Regions from separate parts of the Pedobacter frigiditerrae genome, predicted to be linked through region 1. Evidence: riboswitches for the same ligand, from Rfam matches in the RefSeq annotation. Region 1 holds a riboswitch; the other holds the start of a gene.

What was found. A riboswitch is a leader RNA that binds a small molecule or an ion and turns the genes downstream of it on or off. The one in region 1 is predicted to bind fluoride.
Region 2: it holds a riboswitch for fluoride, as region 1 does, so the genes downstream of both, R2Q59_RS02100 (hypothetical protein) here and R2Q59_RS12975 (voltage-gated chloride channel family protein) in region 1, are expected to answer to the same signal.

Annotation. Positions count from the first base shown of each region.
Region 1 is NZ_JAVTSS010000002.1:537,435-541,486, reverse strand. It holds gene R2Q59_RS12985 (AarF/ABC1/UbiB kinase family protein) at 1-8, opposite strand, end outside; gene R2Q59_RS12980 (TetR family transcriptional regulator C-terminal domain-containing protein) at 14-667, opposite strand; gene R2Q59_RS12975 (voltage-gated chloride channel family protein) at 788-2,095, opposite strand; fluoride riboswitch at 2,122-2,187, opposite strand; gene hutU (urocanate hydratase) at 2,276-3,946, opposite strand.
Region 2 is NZ_JAVTSS010000001.1:475,521-479,572, reverse strand. It holds gene R2Q59_RS02115 (voltage-gated chloride channel family protein) at 1-125, opposite strand, end outside; gene eno (phosphopyruvate hydratase) at 144-1,424, opposite strand; gene R2Q59_RS02105 (EamA family transporter) at 1,483-1,896, opposite strand; gene R2Q59_RS02100 (hypothetical protein) at 1,901-2,455, opposite strand; fluoride riboswitch at 2,498-2,566, opposite strand; gene R2Q59_RS02095 (four-helix bundle copper-binding protein) at 2,896-3,132, shown strand; gene R2Q59_RS02090 (hypothetical protein) at 3,153-3,356, opposite strand; gene R2Q59_RS02085 (GIY-YIG nuclease family protein) at 3,902-4,052, shown strand, end outside.

The DNA.
Region 1 (4,052 bases):
GCTTTCATTCAGCTTAAAATCCCATCTTTTCTTTCAACTTTCCGTTTTGCGAAAGGAATTTTCCGTATTCGAAAAGGTTGTCTATTGGAGAGCGTTGAAATAAATCGAACGTAACTTGAATCCCACGTTCAATGGCTTCATCGGTTTTTTCAAATCCATTGCTGTCATCATTAACCCAAAAGTTTAAGATGAATGCATATTGCACCCAAAGTGCATCTTTATAACGTTTGCTAAAGAATTTGCGTTCGGCCAGTTCGCCGCTTTCCAAGCCTTCATTGATAATTTGCTCTGCGAAGTTTTCGAAAATCGGCTTAGCTCCAGATAAAACTTCAGGAGTTGATAACCTGATGCCGTGTTTTTTTAGACTATAAATTACAAAGCTTCTTTGGTTTTTCAGCAACTCGACATAGCTGTAAAAGAAGGAAAGCATTTTTTCTCTCGAAGAATATTGTTCCCAAAGTTCTTGTTTCTGAATCTCATCAATGGTTTCTACAGTAAGCTCAAACCAAATGTTCTTTTCGATGCTTTCAAATGATGCATAAAAAGCATAAAAATCAGCCTCTGTTATTTTTAGCTTCTTAACAAAACTATAAACTGATTTAGGTTGCTCATCGTGTGTTAAAACGTAATCGATATAACCTTTTTTGATTTGCGCTTGAGTTGCCATTTTCTTTTTATTTAAAAACGTAAAAAATGTTGGTTTGGTTTCCGAAACCACTCAAAATTAAGACTTTATTTATCACGAATTTGCAATAAAATAGAGATAGAATTATTCTAATTTAAGCCGTCAAATCTCTCCAATTCGTTTATTCAAATAATTCTTAAATCTGCTATGCTTAGCTTCTCCAATTACTTGTTTGCCATAAATTCCGGTAGGGCCCGAAAGTAAATAAGAAATGGTGCAGGCAATGGCAACGTACACTCCACATTCGCTGCCAAATAATTCCATCGCCATAATTGTACAGGCTAAAGGAGTGTTGGTTGCACCAGCAAAAACGGCAACAAAGCCCATTCCAGCTAAAAGCCCAACTGGTAAAGGCAAAAATAAAGACAAAGCACTGCCTAAGGTTGCACCAATAAAAAATAATGGAGTTACTTCGCCTCCCTTAAAACCAGCGGCTAAAGTGAGTATAGTTAATGCCATTTTAATGGCGAAACTATAAGTTGGTAATTGATGGTTAAATGATTCAACAATGGTCGGAATACCTAAACCAATGTATTTTGTAGTGCCTGATGAGTAAATAATAACGACTAAAATTAAACCACCAATTAATGGTCTAAGTGGAGGATATTTTATTTTCGATTTAAAGAAAGCGCCTACAAACTGCAAGGTTTTACTAAATGTAGCAGCACATAAGCCAAAAATAATGCCTGCAACTATTGCATAAATAAGGTTTAAGAAAGAAACATTCGGAACAAAGTTGATGTGATAAACGGTATGGTGTGTGTTCCATAGCTTGGTTACCAGATCTGCAATAATTGCCGATGCAAATGCAGGAAAAATCGAATTGTATTTTAACTTTCCAATTAAAAAGACTTCCATTCCGAAAATTGCACCAGCCAAGGGTGTTCCGAAAACAGAACCAAAACCTGCAGCAATTGCGGCAATAATTAAAATCTTTCTTTCTTCTGGAGTTAGCTTAAACGGTTTGGTCAGCTGGTCTGCAATTGCGCCTGCCATTTGTAAAGCAGTACCTTCTCTACCTGCAGAACCACCAAATAAATGTGTAGCCATTGTGCCTAAATAAACAAAAGGCATCATTTTAAATGGAATAGTTTGTTTGGGCTCGTGAATGGTATCAATCAATAAATTGTTGCCAGCTTCAACATCTTTGCCCCAATAATAATAGAGCAAGCCAATAAGCAAACCTGCAATTGGTAAAAAGCCAATTATCCATAAATGATTTTCGCGGAAATTGGTAACCCATTCTAAAGATTGCAAAAATCCGGCAGATGCTGTACCAATTAAACCTCCTACAATTAAACTGATAAACAGCCATTTTAAGATGTATGGAACAGCAGGATATTTCCTGAAAAAAACTAAAATATTAAGATTGATTTTTTTGCTGACTGATTTTTCTTTCTTTAATGACATAACTCCCTGATTAAATGTTTTTACATTCATAACCAGGCGTCATCAGCTTTTTAGGGCGGTTCAAATAGGAAGACACCATTTCCTTACAACAAACTTAATATTAAATTATTATTGGACAAAATTTTATGATAATCATCCGATGAATATCTGCAATTCGCTTTATATTCATCGGATGACTAATTAGTCTTTCAAACCCAACCTATGTTTTCTTAATGTATCTTTTGCAATATCATAACCAGCATCAGCGTGACGGATTACGCCCATTGCAGGGTCGTTATGTAATACACGCTTAATGCGAATTGCTGCATCTTCCGTTCCATCTGCAACGATAACCATACCAGCATGAATAGAATAACCAATGCCCACACCACCACCATGATGCAAAGAAACCCAACTTGCACCACCAGCTGTATTAATCAAAGCGTTTAATATCGGCCAATCTGCTACGGCGTCAGAACCATCAAGCATAGCTTCAGTTTCGCGATTTGGAGAAGCAACAGAACCTGTATCCAAATGGTCGCGACCAATAACAATAGGTGCTTTTACTTTTCCATCTGCTACCAATTTGTTAAATGCTAGACCAGCTTTTTCTCGTTCGCCTTGTCCTAACCAACAAATTCTGGCAGGTAATCCCTGAAAAGCTATTCGTTCTTGTGCCATTGTAATCCACTGACGTAAACTTTCATTTTCTGGAAAAAGTTCTAAAATCAATTTATCAGTTTCATATATATCTTGTGGGTCGCCGCTTAAAGCTGCCCATCTAAAAGGTCCTTTTCCTTCACAAAACAAGGGACGAATATAAGCAGGTACAAACCCTGGAAAATCGAAAGCGTTTTTAACACCTGCTTCTAAAGCTCTTCCTCGTAAGTTATTGCCATAATCAAAAGTAATAGCTCCACGTTTTTGTAACTCCAGCATTTGCTGAACGTGTTTTGCCATGGTGGCATAAGAACGCTTGGTATATTCATCAGGATTTTCTGTTCTTAAAACATTTGCTTCAGCAACACTCAATCCCTCTGGGAAATAACCAATCAATGGGTCGTGTGCAGAAGTTTGGTCGGTTAATGTATCTGGAACAATATTTCTATCAATCAATCTTTGTAAAAGCTCAACTGCGTTGCAAACTACACCAATTGAAAGTGCCTTGTTTTCGTTTTTGTATTGCAATGCTTTGTCGATTGCTTCATCAATATCATAAGCAATCTCATCAATATATCTGGTTTCTAAACGCTTTTTGATGCGCCATTCTTCAACATCCGCCGCTAGGCAAACCCCTTGGCTCATGGTGATTGCCAAAGGTTGTGCGCCGCCCATTCCGCCTAAACCAGCCGTAACATTTAAAGTTCCTTTTAAATTGCTTTGAAAATGTTTTTTTGCAAGAGCCGAGTAAGTTTCGTAAGTGCCTTGAACAATTCCCTGCGAGCCGATGTAAATCCAAGAACCAGCGGTCATTTGGCCGTACATCATTAAACCTTTATCCTCTAATTCATCAAAATGTTGCTGTGTTGCCCATTTTGGAACTAATTGCGAGTTAGAAATCAAAACCCTTGGCGCATCTTTATGAGTCCGTAAAACGCCTACAGGTTTACCCGATTGAATTAATAAGGTTTCGTCATCTTCTAAGTTTTTTAAAGCTTTAATGATTAATTCTAGCGCTTCTTTGTTACGAGCAGCTTTGCCTCTTCCTCCATAAACAATTAAATCTTCTGGTCGTTCGGCAACCTCAGGGTCTAGGTTATTTAACAGCATTCTCAACGCTGCTTCTTGTACCCAACCTTTACAGGTTAATGTATTTCCGGTTGGTGTGTTCTTAACTTTTAGGTTTAAACCTTCGTTTATATTTGTGGTCATATCAAGGCAATGTTACAAGCCAAATGTAGAAAATTATTGTTATTTGTTTAGGTTTGCCATAGAAATTGAAAAAGCGACGTTTACATATTCAACGAATTTTAACCTT
Region 2 (4,052 bases), on a different contig from region 1:
AGCAGCCAAAGGAACAAGGCAACCATACTTCCTATTGCAATGGCAACAGGAAGTATAAGCAGCGTCCATCGAACCGCATATTTAAAAACCGAAAGGTGTTCAAATAAAAATTTATTATGTTTCATTGTAGGTTAGCGGCTGATTTATAATTTTTTATAAAAAGTATTGATTCCTGCAAATGATGCCCTATCACCAAGTTCTTCTTCTATCCGAAGCAACTGGTTAAATTTAGATACCCTTTCAGAGCGGCAGCCACTTCCTGTTTTGATGTGCCCCGCACCGGTAGCGACAACCAGATCCGCAATTGTCGTGTCTTCAGTTTCACCACTGCGGTGAGAAATAAAGCAATTGTAACCGTTTTTTTGGGCTAGTTCTACGGCCTTTAGCGTTTCGGAAACTGTACCGATCTGGTTCAATTTAATCAGTACGCTGTTTGCAATGCCCTGGTCGATTCCCTGCTGGATAATACTCGGGTTGGTGCAGAATATATCATCTCCAACCAATTCCACTTTGTCTCCCAAAAGGCTGGTCAGCTTTTTCCATCCCTCCCAATCGTTTTCGCCCAACCCGTCTTCCAACAGGATAATTGGGTACTCTTTTAACCATCCTTCCCAAAAGCCAATCATTTCATCTGTTGTGATCCGTTCTTTAGAACTTTTATAAAATTCATATTTTCCATTATTCCACATTTCGCTGGTCGCTGGGTCAAGACAAAGGGAAATATCCTTGCCTGGAGCAAAACCGGCAATATGTATCGCTTCCATGATGATTTGGACGGCTTCCTCATTAGAACTCAGATTTGGCGCAAACCCACCTTCGTCACCAACTCCGGTATAATAGCCTTTCGCTTTTAGCAGACTTCTCAAGGAATGAAAAACAGCTTCGCCCATACGGATACTTTCCTTAAACGAGGGGGCGTTATGAGGGGCAATCATAAATTCCTGAAAATCGATGTTGTTATCAGAATGCCTTCCCCCATTAATGACATTCATGCACGGTACGGGCATTACGTAACCTTCCCTTTCCACTAGCTGCCTATACAAGGGAATCCCTTTTGCAACGGCCGAAGCCCGGGCGAAGGCGATTGAGGCCGCAAGCATCGCATTTGCGCCGAGCCTTGATTTATTCTCGGTTCCATCCAGACCAATTATATGATCATCGAAGGCCTGCTGACCCTCAAAGGATAAGCCGGTGACTGATTTGCCGACTTCGACGTTAATCCCTTTTACTGCTTTTTCCACGCCTTTACCATTATAGCGCTCTGGATCACCATCTCTAAGCTCTACGGCTTCTTTTTCACCCGTACTTGCCCCGGATGGAGAAATACCCCTTGCTGTTGTTCCGTTAAGAGTGACTTCTACTTCTACTGTCGGATTGCCCCTGGAATCCAAAATTTCACGGGCATGAATTTTAGTTAATTTCATAGTTTTTTGTTTTATATTGATTTTTAGTATTTCGGTTGCTTACAAATAATTGAGTTTCTCAAAAGATCAAAACCAGTGTTCCCCCAATGATCAGCAGGGCACCAAAGAATACTTTCAGGGTAAGAGCTTCTTTCAGGAACACCATTGCAAGTATAATAGTTAGGGCAACACTCAACTTATCAACAGGGGCGACCTGGGACACTTTCCCGATCTGCAAAGCCTTGTAGTAGAATATCCAGGACAAGCCGGTGGCAAGGCCAGATAAAAAAAGAAATAGCAGGTTATGCTTTGACAGTTCCGTAATTCCTTTAAGTTCGCCTCTGGCCATTACGATCCCCCAGGCTACAATCAGTATTACCACCGTTCGTATGGCAGTAGCCAAATCAGAATTGACATTGGTTACGCCGACTTTTGCAAAGATGGCCGTAAGGGAAGCAAAGAAAGCTGATAATAGCGCGTAGATCCACCACATAGTTTTATGTTAATTTTCCGTTATTGAATAATTCCAAAGTAAATGAGTACAAGAACCGTTGCTCCGGCAATGATCCGGTAAATGCCGAACCAGCGGAAAGAATGCTTTTGAAGATAGGTGATGAAAGAGCGGATGGCCATCCATACATCCCACCCGCACCTGCTTTACTTAAATGAATGATCGTAGTTAGATTCGGTTCATGGGAAGGGCGTAGACGCTTAACGGTGTTTTTAATCAGTCCTGAAGCAATCTGATCTGCACTAGCAACTAGTAGCGCAATGGTAATAAGAACCTGCCAAATTTTTTTGCAGAAATTCTGGAAGAGGCAATAAATAATGAAGGCATAAAAAGGAAGCCAAAAACGCTTATCACTGGCCCAGTACATGATCGTATCCCAGAATGCATTATGGTGCTGATTTATCCACAAGAACCATTCAGTTTCAACCGGCAGGACCATTGCTAACACTGATCTCACTTTGGCAGACAGACAAAGTAAGACAAGCGCAATTAAGATAGCTGCCAGCAATAAGAGTTGAGAATTTATTTTTAATTTTTTCACCTACAATACTTTGACCGGCAGATTTTATTACCTGCTGGAATTTCTATTGTAGGCGCCATCAGCTTTTGAAAAAAGCGGTTGAATCGGAAGGACACCATTTCCGTATTGCAAATATAATACTAATAAAATGATGTGCAAAATCTTAAAGTAGGTGTTGAGAATTTAATTTATCACTATTCCTCCTTATTTGAATACGAGAACCAGTTTCTTATTCTTCTACCGTTTAAACAAGCATCATATCACGGGATTAAAGCTTTTCTTAAACAAAATGAAACCGCCTGGAAATAAACATGTTATCTATATAGGAATTTTTTTTATAACCCTAAAAAATTAAAGTTATGGGATACCATGAATGGAAAAACTGTATTGATGCATGCTTAAAGTGTGCTTCAATTTGCAATCATTGTGCAAGTTCATGCACTCAGGAAGAAGACGTGAAAATGATGGCGCGGTGTATTGAGCTTGATATGCAATGTGCAGCCATCTGCTACTCTGCCGCTCAATTGATGAGTATGGGTAGCTCTTTTGCTCAAGACATTTGCCGTATTTGCGCAGATATTTGCCAGCAATGCGGAGATGAGTGTAGTAATCATCATACCCAGCATTGTCAGGAATGTGCAGATGCTTGTAAGGCTTGTGCGGAAGAATGCAGAAGAATGACAGGAGTAGCTGCTTAAGATGCCAATCACCGTGAGCATTAATTGATTAAGGGCAGCATTCTAGTTGCCCTTTCATTTTTATAAATAGGCAAATTTATTCCATTCATTTTATTTTCATTATTCCCTCCTTTTTTGATAAGCGACTCTAAGCAAATGCTGATGCATTTAAGCAAAGTATAACGTTCCAGACAATCATTAAATATCTCTTTTTCTTTTTGCTGATTATCATAAACCCATTCCATTATTCAAATCAGAATTTTAGTTTTTGATGATGAGTTTTTGATAATTTGCGCTATATCAAAAACGAAGGATTAAATGTATCTAAAATTCTAATGATAATATTAGCAAAATCATTTGAGATAGCTTATGTTCATGGCCTGTATATCTTGTGTAGTGAAACCAAGCTATAATCATTTAAAGTTCAAGCTCTTCGGTTAGCAATCCAATTTTAATTCCGATTTTCTGCGCAGCAAAGACAAGATTTCCGTTATGCTAGGCTCAAAGAAAACTTATTTGTAACCTGTAGCAATATTGAAGCATTTGTACTATCAGTTGTATGCATATTTATATTCTAGTGGGAGTTACAATTGTATTCCCAAGCAGATCAAATACAAATTACCAAAGAATTGTTGCAAAAAACAATTCCGCATGCAAAAATAACTCATCTTAATTATCACATTAGTATTGAAGCAATTATGTTCAAATCATCCATGAACTGGTTCGATTTCAGTACGCCCGGGGGTACTAGCCTGTAAATCGTTGATTTACAGGCTTTTTTTTTAATCTCATGGCCTCAATATATATTCTCCATTCGATACAGCATGATAAATTTTATATAGGGAGCTGTAAAGATCTGAATTACCGCATAGGTCAACATTTGAACAAGGAATTCATTAAAAGCTTTACCTCTAAGGCTGATGATTGGACTTTATTCTTTT